Regions from separate parts of the Thiomonas intermedia genome, predicted to be linked through region 1. Evidence: predicted binding sites of a transcription regulator. Region 1 holds the regulator's gene; each other region holds the start of a gene.
What was found. The regulator HrcA, encoded in region 1, represses chaperone genes, less so after heat shock. The targets are predictions, from matches to a motif close to TTAGCACTCNNNNNNNNNGAGTGCTAA.
Positions count from the first base shown of each region.

Region 2: a site for HrcA is predicted at 2,601-2,627, ahead of BVH73_RS04760 (co-chaperone GroES). Genes of this name have one in related genera too.
Region 3: a site for HrcA is predicted at 1,989-2,015, ahead of rpoH (RNA polymerase sigma factor RpoH). Genes of this name have one in related genera too.

Region 1 covers NZ_CP020046.1:1,436,384-1,440,529, reverse strand. The annotation lists gene BVH73_RS06755 (porin) at 1-1,027, shown strand, start outside; gene BVH73_RS06750 (universal stress protein) at 1,162-1,587, shown strand; gene hrcA (heat-inducible transcriptional repressor HrcA) at 1,768-2,787, opposite strand; gene BVH73_RS06740 (NAD kinase) at 3,102-3,995, shown strand.
Region 2 covers NZ_CP020046.1:1,014,760-1,018,905, forward strand. The annotation lists gene BVH73_RS04750 (zinc ribbon domain-containing protein) at 1-278, opposite strand, end outside; gene groL (chaperonin GroEL) at 458-2,098, opposite strand; gene BVH73_RS04760 (co-chaperone GroES) at 2,161-2,451, opposite strand; gene BVH73_RS04765 (type IV pilin protein) at 2,859-3,308, shown strand; gene BVH73_RS04770 (GspH/FimT family pseudopilin) at 3,310-3,819, shown strand; gene BVH73_RS04775 (type IV pilus modification PilV family protein) at 3,816-4,146, shown strand, end outside.
Region 3 covers NZ_CP020046.1:894,895-899,040, forward strand. The annotation lists gene BVH73_RS04175 (transglutaminase TgpA family protein) at 1-400, shown strand, start outside; gene BVH73_RS04180 (hypothetical protein) at 740-955, shown strand; gene rpoH (RNA polymerase sigma factor RpoH) at 1,052-1,960, opposite strand; gene BVH73_RS04190 (MarR family winged helix-turn-helix transcriptional regulator) at 2,110-2,574, shown strand; gene BVH73_RS04195 (DUF1398 domain-containing protein) at 2,608-3,003, shown strand; gene BVH73_RS04200 (tetratricopeptide repeat protein) at 3,510-3,968, opposite strand; gene BVH73_RS04205 (GNAT family N-acetyltransferase) at 4,045-4,146, opposite strand, start outside.

The DNA of each region.
Region 1 (4,146 bases):
GTACGGCATCATCGACCTGGGCGTGGCCCACTTCAACAACGACGGCGCAGGCAACGTGACCAAGCTCGGCACGGGTGGTCAATCCGGCTCGCGGATCGGCCTCAAGGGCTCCGAGGATCTGGGTGGCGGCCTGACTGCGATCTTCCAAGCAGAGACCGGCTTCTGCGCCAACGGCGGCAGCTCGGCTTCTGCTACCGGCGGCTCTACTACCACGACTGGTAACCAATACTGCACCGGCGGCGGCTTCATGGGCCGTACCAGCATGGTGGGCTTGAAGGGTAGCTTCGGTACGGTGGCTGCTGGCCGCATGTACACGCTGGACTTCAACGACCAAGCTGCTGTCGATCCGTTCGGCTATGGCCTGATGGGCAATATCGCCAACATCGGGACTATCGGCTCACCGGCCCGCGCCAGCCAGATGGTGGCCTACATGTCGCCGAGCTTCGGAGGCTTCAACTTCGCCGCTGGCTATGTGTTTGGTGACGGTCTTACTGGCCTGACGACGGCGACGACGACCCAAACGACGGGCGCATATAACCTGCATGCCGGTTACAACAACGGCCCGTTGATGGTTGGCCTGGACTATCTGCGCGTCAACAACAGCAATGGCGATGCCACTGTCAAGCACACCATGCTGGTCGGCACCTATGACCTGGGCGTGGCGAAACTGGCTGCTATGTACGCACAGAACAAGCCGAATGCCAACGCTGCTGGTGCGACGGTTAACACCAACCAGCAAGCCTGGATGCTGGGCGGCACCATTCCCGTGGGCCCGGGCGCCGTTCTGGTGTCTTACACCCAAACCAAGAACAAGAGCGTTTCTGCGAGCACTAGCAAGCAAATCGCTCTGGGTTACACGTACTCGCTGTCCAAGCGTACCAACCTGTACGCGTCGTATGCCCGCATCACCAACGATGCCAATGCCAATGCAATCGTGAACGACAGCACGGGCAACAACGATGCGCCGATGGGCCCCAATGGTCTTACCTCCACGGGTTTTGACTTCGGCATCCGTCACCAGTTCTGATCAGCGCAAGCTGTTTAGAGTCTGTTTTGAAAGCCGCCTTCGGGCGGCTTTTTTATGGGATTTATCTGGCAGACACGTCGCGCCAGGGCGGGCAGGGCGTTGCAAGCATAATGAGTCGGCAAGGAGGTTGTGCCATGCTGATTGTTCTTCCGGTTGACGGTTCCTCTTACACCCTCAAGGCTGCGCAGGTGCTGGTGCATCACGCTCGGCTTTACAGCGAGCCGCCCAGTGTCGTGTTGTTCACAGTGGCGCTCCCCATCGGCACACCGCTGGCGCGGGCGCAGATCAGCAAGGCAACGCTGGACGATTACTACCGCGAAGTCAGCGCACAGGCGCTGGCACCTGCCGAGGCCGTGTTGAAAGACGCAGGGCTGGCTTACGAGGCACGCGATGGGGTGGGCGATCCAGCCGAGCAGATTGCGGCCGAGGCCAGACGCCTGCAGCCCGATCTGCTCATCATGGGGACGCACGGCCATTCGGCACTGAAGGGTTTTGTCATGGGGTCGGTGGCGAGCAAGGTGGTGGCGTCCACCACGGTGCCGGTGTTGCTGGTGCGCTGAACTCGTAAGGCTGCATCTCCCCCTCTCCCACGGCTGGGGGAGGAGTGTTTGCCCCCTCTCCACTTGTGGGTATGGCCGGGGTGGGGAGGAGTGGCGCCGCTTGAGTCTTGGCCTCATCCTCCAAATCTCTTCCGCAAGCGGGAGAGGTCTCTTCCGCGTTTCTGCCTTCTGGGCGGCGAATTACCGCTGGCTCAGGGCATTGCCGACGAGCTTGGCGGTGATGTCCACGATCTGGATCATGCGGTCATAGGCCATGCGGGTGGGGCCGATGACGCCCAGGGTGCCGATGACGGTGCCGTCCGCCGCGTAGGGCGCGGTGATGACGGAGAGTTCCTCAAAGGGCACGGCCTCGCTTTCGCCGCCGATGTAGATGCGCACGCCATCGGCCCGCGCGGAGGCGTCCATGAGCTTGAGCAGCTGGGCTTTTTGCTCGAACAGGTCGAAGAGCTGGCGGAGTTTGCCCAGATTGCCCGAGAGATCGCCGATGCCCAGCAGTTGCTGCTGCCCGGAGATGACGACCTGATCCTGCGGTTGTTGCAGCGCCTGGCTGCCCGCCTGCACGCCGGCCTGCATGAGGGCGACGAGTTCACTGCGCAGGTGTTCCACTTCGCTGCCGAGCTTTTGCGCGACCTGCTCGAAACTCATGCCCGAAAAATGAGCGTTGAGGTAGTTGGTCGCGGTGTTGAGCTCGTTCTGGCTGAGGGCATGCGGCCAGTGCAGCATGCGGTTTTGCACATCGCCCTCGGGGCTGACGATGATGAGCAGGATGCGATGTTCGCTCAGCTGCAGAAACTCGATGTGGCGAAACGCGGCGCTGCGCTGCGGCGCCAGGACCACGCCGACGAACTGCGACAGACTGGACATGAGCTGCGCCGCGCGCATCATCACTTGCTGCGGCGGGGCGGTGTCGATGTGTTGTTGCAGCGTCTGCGGCAGCAGATCGGGCTGCTTGGGCGACTGGGCCGTGAGCATGGCATCGACGAAGATGCGGTAGCCACGTGGCGTGGGAATGCGCCCCGCGGAGGTGTGCGGGCTCGTGATCAGGCCCAGATCTTCCAGATCGGCCATGACGTTGCGGATGGTGGCTGCAGACAACTCCAGCCCCGAGGCGCGCGATAGCGTGCGCGAGCCCACCGGCTGACCATCGGCGATGTAGTGTTCGATCAGGGTCTTGAGCAGCAGTCGGGCGCGTTCGTCCATCGTGATTGATACCGAATTGAGAATTATGAACGAGTCATGGGCTGCGCCCTCCAACAGACTCCCCCTCCCAACCTCCCCCACGTTGTGGAGGAGGAGAAAACAGCGCTGTGCGCGATCTGCGTACGCCCTCCCAACCACCCTCCCCACGGGTGGGGAGGGTCGGGGTGGGGAGTCGTTTCAAACTTCAGCGTGCTGGACCGTTAAATTCTAGGGCGCCCACGACAGCCAGACCCAGTGCCCACCGCGCGACTTGCGCCTGTGCTGTAATTTGCCGCCAGGGCGGTGCTCTCCGCCGAGCCTTCTCTTTCCATCCCATGCTCCGTACCGTGTTCCAGCAGGTTTTGCTGATCGGCAAGTATCAGGCGCCGCAGGCGCAGCGCAAGCTCGGCGAGATTGCCGCCCGTCTGAGCCGGGCCGGGGTGGAGGTCTGGGTCGGCGAGCTCACCGCGCAGCACACCGAGCTGCCCTACCCGGTGTTGCGCAGTAGCGAGTTGGCCGAACGCACCGCGCAGGGCGGCTGGGTGGCGGTGGTGCTGGGGGGCGACGGCACCATGCTGGGCGCGGCGCGGCGACTGGCGCCTTTGAATGTGCCGCTGGTGGGCATCAATGCCGGACGTCTGGGCTTCATGACCGATATCGCCGACAGCGAATGGGACAGCGCGATCGACGGCCTGATGGCGGGTGAATTCGAGCGCGAGGAACGCGCCATGCTTTCAGGTGCGGTGGAGCGCGCGGGACAGACCATCTTCAGCGCCATCGCGGTGAATGATGTGGTGGTCAACCGCAATGGGGCGTCGGGCCTGGTCGAGCTGAAAGTGGAGGTGGACGGCCGCTTCATGTACGTGCAGCGGGCCGACGGCCTGATCGTGGCCACGCCGACCGGCTCGACCGCCTACGCCTTGTCGGCCTACGGGCCCATCCTGCATCCCAGCGTCAACGGCGTGGTGCTGGTGCCGATTGCGCCGCACACCCTGTCGAACCGCCCGATCGTGTTGCCGGGCGGTGCCGACATCGTGATCGAGGTGGTCACGCCGCGCGACGTCAGTGTGAATTTCGACATGCAGAGCTATGCCGAGTTGATCGGTGGCGACCGCATTCGCATCGGCCAGGCGCCGTATCGCTGCGTCTTCCTCCATCCGCCCGGCTGGAGCTATTTCTCCACCCTGCGCAGGAAGCTCCATTGGCATGAAGGGCCCGATGAGTCTTGAATCGAGCCTGTCGAGGCGCGGGGCTCTGCGCCTGTGCGCGGTCCTCGGGCGGAAGGCCGAGGCTGGGCAGCACAAGGTTCACGCCATCCCCACCCCAACCCTCCCCACGAGTGGGGAGGGGGTGATCTCACCTCCCCCACACCGTGGGGGA
Region 2 (4,146 bases), 420 kb from region 1:
CGGGCCGCAGCCTCCTGCTCGGCCAGCTTGTGCGCTTGCTCGGCTTCCGATTGACGAACCTCTTCAGCCCGTCGCATCTGTGCCTCAAGCGGTGCCTGCTGCAGGGCCTCCCCTTCGGCATCCTGGGCTGCCGCATCCTGGGCGAAATCGGCAGGCCCTTCAGAAGCTGGCGGCGGCTTCGACGGCTGCTCGGCCGCGGTCAGCGGTGAACCGCATTGCCGACAAAATTTCGCCTCTTCCTTGTTCTGCGCGCCGCATTGGCTACAAAAGCGTGGCATGACATCCCCCTGATCGTCGTGCCCCCGATCTTAGGCGAGGACTTAGGGCTGGTTAACACCCCATTTGCGATGACGGATGCCCCATGCAAAAAGCCTGCCTTCCTTTCGGAGGGCAGGCTTTGCAAGGGTCCGATGCGGAGCGCACCGGACCTGGGATGCAACAGACGACGGGTCTGGACTTACATGTCCATGCCCATGCCGCCCATGCCGCCGCCGGGCATGGCGGGCGCAGCTTCTTCCTTCGGCGCCTCGGCCACCATGCACTCGGTGGTCAGCATCAGGCCAGCCACGGAGGCGGCATTCTGCAGCGCGGTGCGGGTGACCTTGGTCGGGTCGAGAATGCCCATGGCGATCATGTCGCCGTACTCGCCGTTGGCGGCGTTGTAGCCATGGTTGCCCTTGCCTTCGAGCACCTTGGCCACGACCACGCTGGGCTCGTCGCCGCTGTTGGCGACGATCTGGCGCAGCGGCTCTTCAACGGCGCGCATCACCAGCTTGATACCAGCGTCCTGATCGGCGTTGACACCCTTGACGCTGTTGGCGACGGCTTGCTTGGCGCGCAGCAGTGCCACACCGCCACCGGCCACGATGCCCTCTTCCACTGCGGCGCGGGTGGCGTGCAGGGCGTCTTCGACGCGGGCCTTCTTCTCCTTCATTTCCACTTCAGTGGCGGCGCCAACCTTGATGACGGCCACGCCGCCAGCCAGCTTGGCCACGCGCTCTTGCAGCTTTTCGCGGTCGTAGTCGGAAGTGGCTTCCTCGATCTGGATGCGGATCTGCTTGACGCGCGCTTCGATGTCGGCGGCCACACCGGCGCCGTCGATGACGATGGTGTTTTCCTTGCCCACTTCGATGCGCTTGGCCTGGCCCAGATCGGCCAGCGTGACCTTCTCCAGCGTCAGACCGACTTCCTCGGCAATCACCTTGCCGCCGGTCAGGATGGCGATGTCTTCCAGCATGGCCTTGCGACGGTCGCCGAAGCCCGGAGCCTTGACGGCCACGGTCTTGAGGATGCCGCGGATGCTGTTGACCACCAGGGTGGCCAGCGCTTCGCCGTCAACGTCTTCAGCGATGATCAGCAGCGGGCGGCTGGACTTGGCCACCTGCTCCAGCGCGGGCAGCAGGTCGCGGATGTTGGAGATCTTCTTGTCGTGCAGCAGCACGAACGGGTTGTCGAGCACGGCAACCTGTTTGTCCTGGTTGTTGATGAAGTAGGGCGACAGATAGCCACGGTCGAACTGCATGCCTTCGACGATGTCGAGTTCGTTCTCCAGGCTTTTGCCATCTTCGACGGTGATCACGCCTTCCTTGCCCACCTTGTCCATCGCCTCGGCGATGATCTGGCCGACATGCTCGTCGCTGTTGGCCGAAATGGAGCCGACCTGGGCGATTTCCTTGCTGTTGGAGCAGGGCTTGGAGGCCTTCTTCAGCTCCTCGACCAGCGCGGTGACCGACTTGTCGATGCCGCGCTTGAGGTCCATCGGGTTCATGCCGGCGGCCACGTACTTCATGCCTTCGCGCACGATGGCCTGGGCCAGCACGGTGGCGGTGGTGGTGCCGTCACCGGCGTTGTCGGAGGTCTTGGAAGCGACTTCCTTGACCATCTGCGCGCCCATGTTCTGGAGCTTGTCCTTCAGCTCGATTTCCTTGGCCACGGACACGCCGTCCTTGGTCACGGTGGGGGCGCCGAACGAGCGCTCGAGCACCACGTTGCGGCCCTTGGGACCCAGGGTCGTCTTGACCGCGTTGGCCAGAATGTTCACGCCTTCGACCATGCGGGCGCGAGCGTCCGCGCCAAAAATCACGTCTTTTGCAGCCATTGAATTTCTCCGTAAATTTCCAGTTGAAGCTGTATCAGTTCAGATCGAGTTCAGATCGCGAATTACTTCTCGATGACGGCCATCAGGTCGTCTTCGCGCATCACCATCAGCTCGTCGCCATCGACCTTGACGGTCTGACCGGCGTATTTGCCGAACAGCACGCGGTCACCCACTTTCACCGCCATGGCCACCAGCTTGCCCTGGTCGTCGTGCTTGCCCGGACCCACGGCCAGCACTTCGCCCTGGTCCGGCTTCTCTGCCGCGCTGCCGGGAATCACGATGCCCGAAGCGGTAGTGGTTTCTTGTTCGATACGCTTGACCACGACACGGTCATGCAGAGGGCGCAATTTCATGCAAATCTCCTGAGGTGTGTTGAAAACCGGGCTTGCGAGAAGCCCAATGACGAGCCGCCCACCGGGCCGAAACCCGGAGCCGACAGCCAGAAAGCGATTTTGAAGATCCGCGCATGACAGGACGATGACATCCTGAACCGTCACCGCTGTTAGCACTCACCTTCAACGAGTGCTAATTATAGGGACGGCTTTCGCCCTTTCAAGAGCCGATCGACAAACCCCTGCCCTGGCAAGCCCGCGAGGCCAAATGACGTTCGCTTGTGCCATGCAGGCCGAATGTGACCAAATGTTATTCGGGTAAACGAAGGAAAAAGACAACCGTTCGTCGCCTGCGGCACGCCGTTCGTCGCCTTGTCCGGAAGGCCGCGGACGGTCATTTCCACAATGTGCGCAAGGAGAGTTCACCCATGCAGCGCAACCGCGGTTTCACCCTGATCGAACTGATGATCGTCGTGGCGATCGTCGCCATTCTGTCGGCCATCGCCATTCCGGCCTACACGCAGTATGTCGCCCGCAGCAAGCTGACCGAGGCGTTCTCAGGGCTGTCGGGCATGGCCGTAGCCGCGCAGCAGTATTACCAGGACAACCGCACCTATCTTGCCAATGGCGGCACCGGCAGCGCCACCACCTGCCCGGTGGCCGCGCCGACCAATGTGCAGGACTACACCTTTGCTTGCTCGGGCGTGGCGGCCACCACCTTCACCTTCACAGCGACCCCTGCCAACGGTTTCGTCGGTCCGTCCTACACCATCGACCAGAACGGCAACAAGACCACCGTCTTGCCCGTGCCCTCGGGCTGGAGCGCCCCGAATGGCGGACAGCAATGCTGGGTGCGCAATCAATCGGGAGATTGCTGACATGACCCGCACGGGCCGTTCGCACCGCGGCTTCACCCTCATCGAGCTGATGGTGACCATCGGCATCGCCGCCATCCTCGGTCTGCTGGTCGTGCCCAACCTGGTCAGCATGGTCGATTCCGGCAAGACCGCCGTGCTGGTCAACAAATTTCCGCAGGACGTGGCCTGGGCGCGCAATCAGGCCGTCACCACACAGCAGGCCGTGGAAATCGACCTCACCGGGATCGCAGCCAACTCATGCACCTGGAACACCCAGGTCGGGGGGCAACCCAGCGGTGAGCATTCCATGAGCCCCCAGCAGTTCAACGCGCAGTACCCCAACGTGAAATGCAACATCACCAACCCACCCGCCACCGGCAAGCTGATTTTCGACAGCCAGGGTTTTGTCAGTGACGGCAACAACAACCCCGCCGCGCCCATCATCACCGTGACGGCAGCACGAGGCCAGACCTGGACGATGCAGGTACTGGCATCCGGCAGTGTGATTCTCAGCAGCAATACCGCGTCATGAAGCCCTTCAAATTCCAACGCCGCGCAGAGCAAGCCGGACTGTCGTTGATCAGCGTGCTGGTAGCCATCGTCATTTTCGGCCTGGGCATGCTCAGCATCGCCTCGCTCTACAGCCTTACGGTTCCTGCGCAAACGGCCAATCAGGAGGCGATCGACAGCGCCGCGCTTGGCAACCAGTTATGGGCGACCTTGCAGGCCAGCCCACAGGTCATTTCCCTAATCGGGGCCAACACCACGCAAACCTACACCTCCGTGTCGTCGGCGCCTGCTGCACTGCAACCCATGCTCAGCAGCATCTTCACACCGGGACAGCCGATGTTTTTGCCAG
Region 3 (4,146 bases), 540 kb from region 1:
GCAGGATCTGCTGCGCAAGCTCGGCCTGCAGCAGCCCGACATGGCCACTCTGGCCGCGCTGGCCATTGCCGCCTTGCTCGTGGCCACGGCCGCGGGCGGGGCGATTCTGGCGCTTGAACGCCGCAGGCAGGACCCGTGGAGCCAGACCTACGCTCTGCTGCGCGCCAAGCTGCAGCAATCCGGCATCGACAGCGAAGCCTCCACGCCGCCCCGCACCCTGGCCGCGCGGCTCAGGCGCGTGCAGACCAGTGGCGACACCGTGTCGCTGCAGGCCCTGCAATCGGCCATCACCCTGCTGCTCCAGCTCGAACTCTGGCGCTACGCCCCGCCCCGCGATGCCGGAGAGCGCAAAACGCAATGGGCCACGCTGCGGCACGCCGTGCGCCGCTGGCGGGCCTGACTCCTGACTCCTGTCCGGCCTGGCCCTGTCGTGGATGGGCGACAGGTCTGCCGCCTGCGGACAGGGGTGCCGCCGCTGGCCCTGCCCACCTCTTTGTCGGCGATCGGAGACAAAAAAGAGACTGGTAAATCAAGGACTCTGGCCATCTCGCGCACAACCGTCGCCCGGGGCAGACAGTCTCAGGCCGCTCAATCCCGCATCAAGCCCCACAACGCTCCTGATGCCTCCCCTGGATGGCGGTAGATTGTTGATTTGATGGATTTTTTACACCTTGGCACATCGATTGCTGTAAGAGACCTGCGGGCACCAAGCCCGAGTCACTGAAACAAGGAGTTTGATATGCATTCAACTGCCCCCCTTTCCTCCCGCAAGATCGCTCAAACCCTGGCCGCCGCCCTGCTCGTGGCCTCTGCCGGCATGACCAGCGCCTACGCGGCCGAGCAGGCGGCCCAGCCTGCGCCTTCCAAGGCCATGTGCGAAAAGGAAGCCAAGGCTCAGGGCCTGTCTGGCGAGAAGGAAAAGGCCTTCGTCGATCAGTGCATGCACGGCGGCTAAAGCCTGAACCTGGGCGAGACCTCGCGCCGTCCCGAGTGGTCTTGCCCCAGAAAAAAAGCCCGTCTTGCGACGGGCTTTTTTGGGCCTGCCTGAGGATCAGGCAAACGCCGCCAGCGATTTGCGCATCTTCTTCATGGCCGCCACTTCGATCTGGCGGATCCGCTCGGCCGACACCCCATATTCGGCGGCCAGTTCGTGCAGCGTCTTGCCGCCGCTGCCGTCGTCGGCCACTTGCAGCCAGCGCTGCTCGACGATGGCGCGGCTGCGCGCATCGAGCTGCTCGAGTGCGCTTTCGAGCCCTTCGATCTGCAGCCGGTCGTGGCTGCGCGCCTCGAGCACGGCCACCGGCTCCCGGGTGGTATCGGCCAGGTAGGCAATGGGCGCGTAGCTCTCTTCGCCGTCTTCCACCGTGGGATCGAGCGCGATGTCGGCGCCGCCCATGCGGCTTTCCATCTCGATCACGTCTTCGCGCTTGACCGACAGCGCCTGCGCCATCTCGTCGATCTGCGCCTCGTTCATGCCGGCGTTGGCCGTCTTCATCGAGCGCAGGTTGAAGAACAGCTTGCGCTGCGCCTTGGTCGTGGCCACCTTCACCAGCCGCCAGTTGCGCAGGATGTACTCGTGAATCTCGGCCTTGATCCAGTGCAGGGCGTAGCTCACCAGCCGCACCCCGTGTTCAGGATCGAAACGCTTGACCGCCTTCATCAGGCCGATATTGCCCTCTTGAATGAGGTCGGCATGCGGCAGGCCGTAGCCCAGATATTGCCGCGCCGTGGACACCACCAGCCGCAGGTGCGACAGCACCAGCTTGCCCGCAGCGTCCTTGTCGCCCTGCTCGCGCCAGGTCCGCGCCAGACGCGCCTCTTCTTCCGCGCTGAGCATGGGCAGACGGTTGACGGCGCTGATGTAGGCGTCCAGATTGCCCAGACTGGGCAAGGCGAGCGGAAACGCGCCATCGACCTGGGCCGGGCGCAGGGCAAGTGCGGCTGACTGGGTATGGGTCATGGATGGAATCCTCCTGTGGTTGCTGATATTAGCACTCACAGGTAGAGAGTGCTAAGGCCGGAAAGTTCCCTCTTCACGGCGCGAATGCCGTGCCGCTTGACACAGGTTTCCTTGGAAACTATCCTGCCTGCGTTTCCAGGGAAACTCACATGACCGCCACCCCTTCCATGCCCACGCCGCTCGAAGCCCATCTGGGCTTCTGGCTTCGCTTCGTATCCAATCATGTCTCCCTGCGGTTTCAACAGCTTTTGGAGGCCGAAGGCCTCAAGGTCACCGAATGGGTGGCCCTGCGCACCCTTTGGGATGAGACACAGACCCGCCACGCCGCCTTGATCCAGGCACTCGGCATGACCAAAGGCGCCGCCTCCAAAGTCATCAGCCGTCTCGAAGCCAAGGGCCTGGTTGAGAGGCCATGGGCCAGCGGGCGCGTTCGCGAGCAATTGCTGAGCCTCACCGCCAAGGGCCGGGCTCTAGTGCCCCACCTGGCCGACCTGGCCGATGCCAACGACCGACATTTCTTCGCCCACCTCCTGCCAGAAGAACGTCAGGCCCTGATGGATGCCATGCAGGCCCTGGTCAGACACCACCAGCTCAAGGCAGTGCCGACGAACTGACCGCCCACACCCCACGAACAGAAAGGAATCACCATGAACGAACAGGCCCGCACAGTCATCCAAGCTACCTTCGACGCTTCCAACCAGGGAACGATCGCCTTCGGCGAGGTGATCCGACAGCTCACGGGCGTAGAGGTCGAGTCGTATCACGTCGACTACCGCGCCGGGCGCGCCACCTATGTCCTGCCGGAAGGCGACCCGCTGGACCTGGCCTTTGAACGACCTGCCCGCCCCATTGCGCCAGCTCTCGACGGCGACGCCCTACGGAACACCATTCTGGCAGCCCAGCAAGGCAAGGTGATGTATCCCGAATTCAAGCGCCTCTCACAGGCCGCGGGTTGCATCGGCTATACGGTCTGGCTCGCAGGCCGACAGGTCACCTACTACGGACGCAAGGGCGAAACGCATATCGAGCGCTTTCCCGATTGAGCTGGATGGATTGAATTCGGAAGACAGGCAGCCATGCCGCTGCGCACTGCTCGATGTCGATTGATCCGGCACATTGAAGTTGAAACAGCGCCCCACCCCGACCCTCCCCACAAGTGGAGAGGGAGAGAACACGCCTCCCCCACGACGCGGGGGAGGTTGGGAGCGGAAGGACGCCCACCCCGACCCTCCCCACAAGTGGAGAGGGAGAGAACACGCCTCCCCCACGACGCGGGGGAGGTTGGGAGCGGAAGGACGCCCACCCCGACCCTCCCCACAAGTGGAGAGGGAGAGAACACGCCTCCCCCACGACGCGGGGGAGGTTGGGAGCGGAAGGACGCCCACCCCGACCACTCCTCACAAGTGGAGAGGGAGCCAACACGCCTCCCCCACGACGTGGGGGAGGTTGGTAGGGGGAAAGGCCCTTGCCTGGCCTCGCCCATGACCCGTTCAGACTGCTCCATCCCGGATCAATAGGGCCTCTTCGCGTGCCAAAAAGACCAAGCCCCTTATTTTTCTTCGCTGGGCAGTCGCCGCCGGTTGCGCATCACCCCGAAGACCAGATAGCCCGAAATCAGCACGAACAGCGCCGCCAGCGCGGCCTGCCCGTAGCCCGCAAACCCGGCGGGGTTTTTCCACCGGTGTTGCAGCACCTCGTTGGCCAGCGCCTGCGACTGCGCCTCGGGCGCGAAGCTCAAGGTGGGATCGAGACGCCGCGCCAGCTCCAGCTCCTGTTCGGCGAGGGGCCACTTGCCCTCTGCAGCCAGCAGACGCGCCTCCAGATAATGCGCCCGCGCCGAATGGGGCTGATCCGCCAGCACCTGCGCCATGACGTGATCGGCCTGCGTCAGATGGCCCGCATCCAACAAGGCAGTCGCCTGATCGAGCGTCGCGGCCTGCGCGGCGCTCAAGCTCAGCGCGAAGGTCACGAACAGGGCGGCGAGAAACTTTGATGGGACGGTTGACATGGAAGGAAAGGGAAGGCTGATGAACAGATGGGTTTTCTACCGTATGACTAGATACTAGACCTGACGCCATATCGTCTCAGAGCGCGACGCGTAATTGAATTTCGTGCAGGGGATGACCAGTTAGCTTCGTGTTGATGCGGGACGTACCCGTTTCAGCAAAGCCAAAACGCTTGTAGAG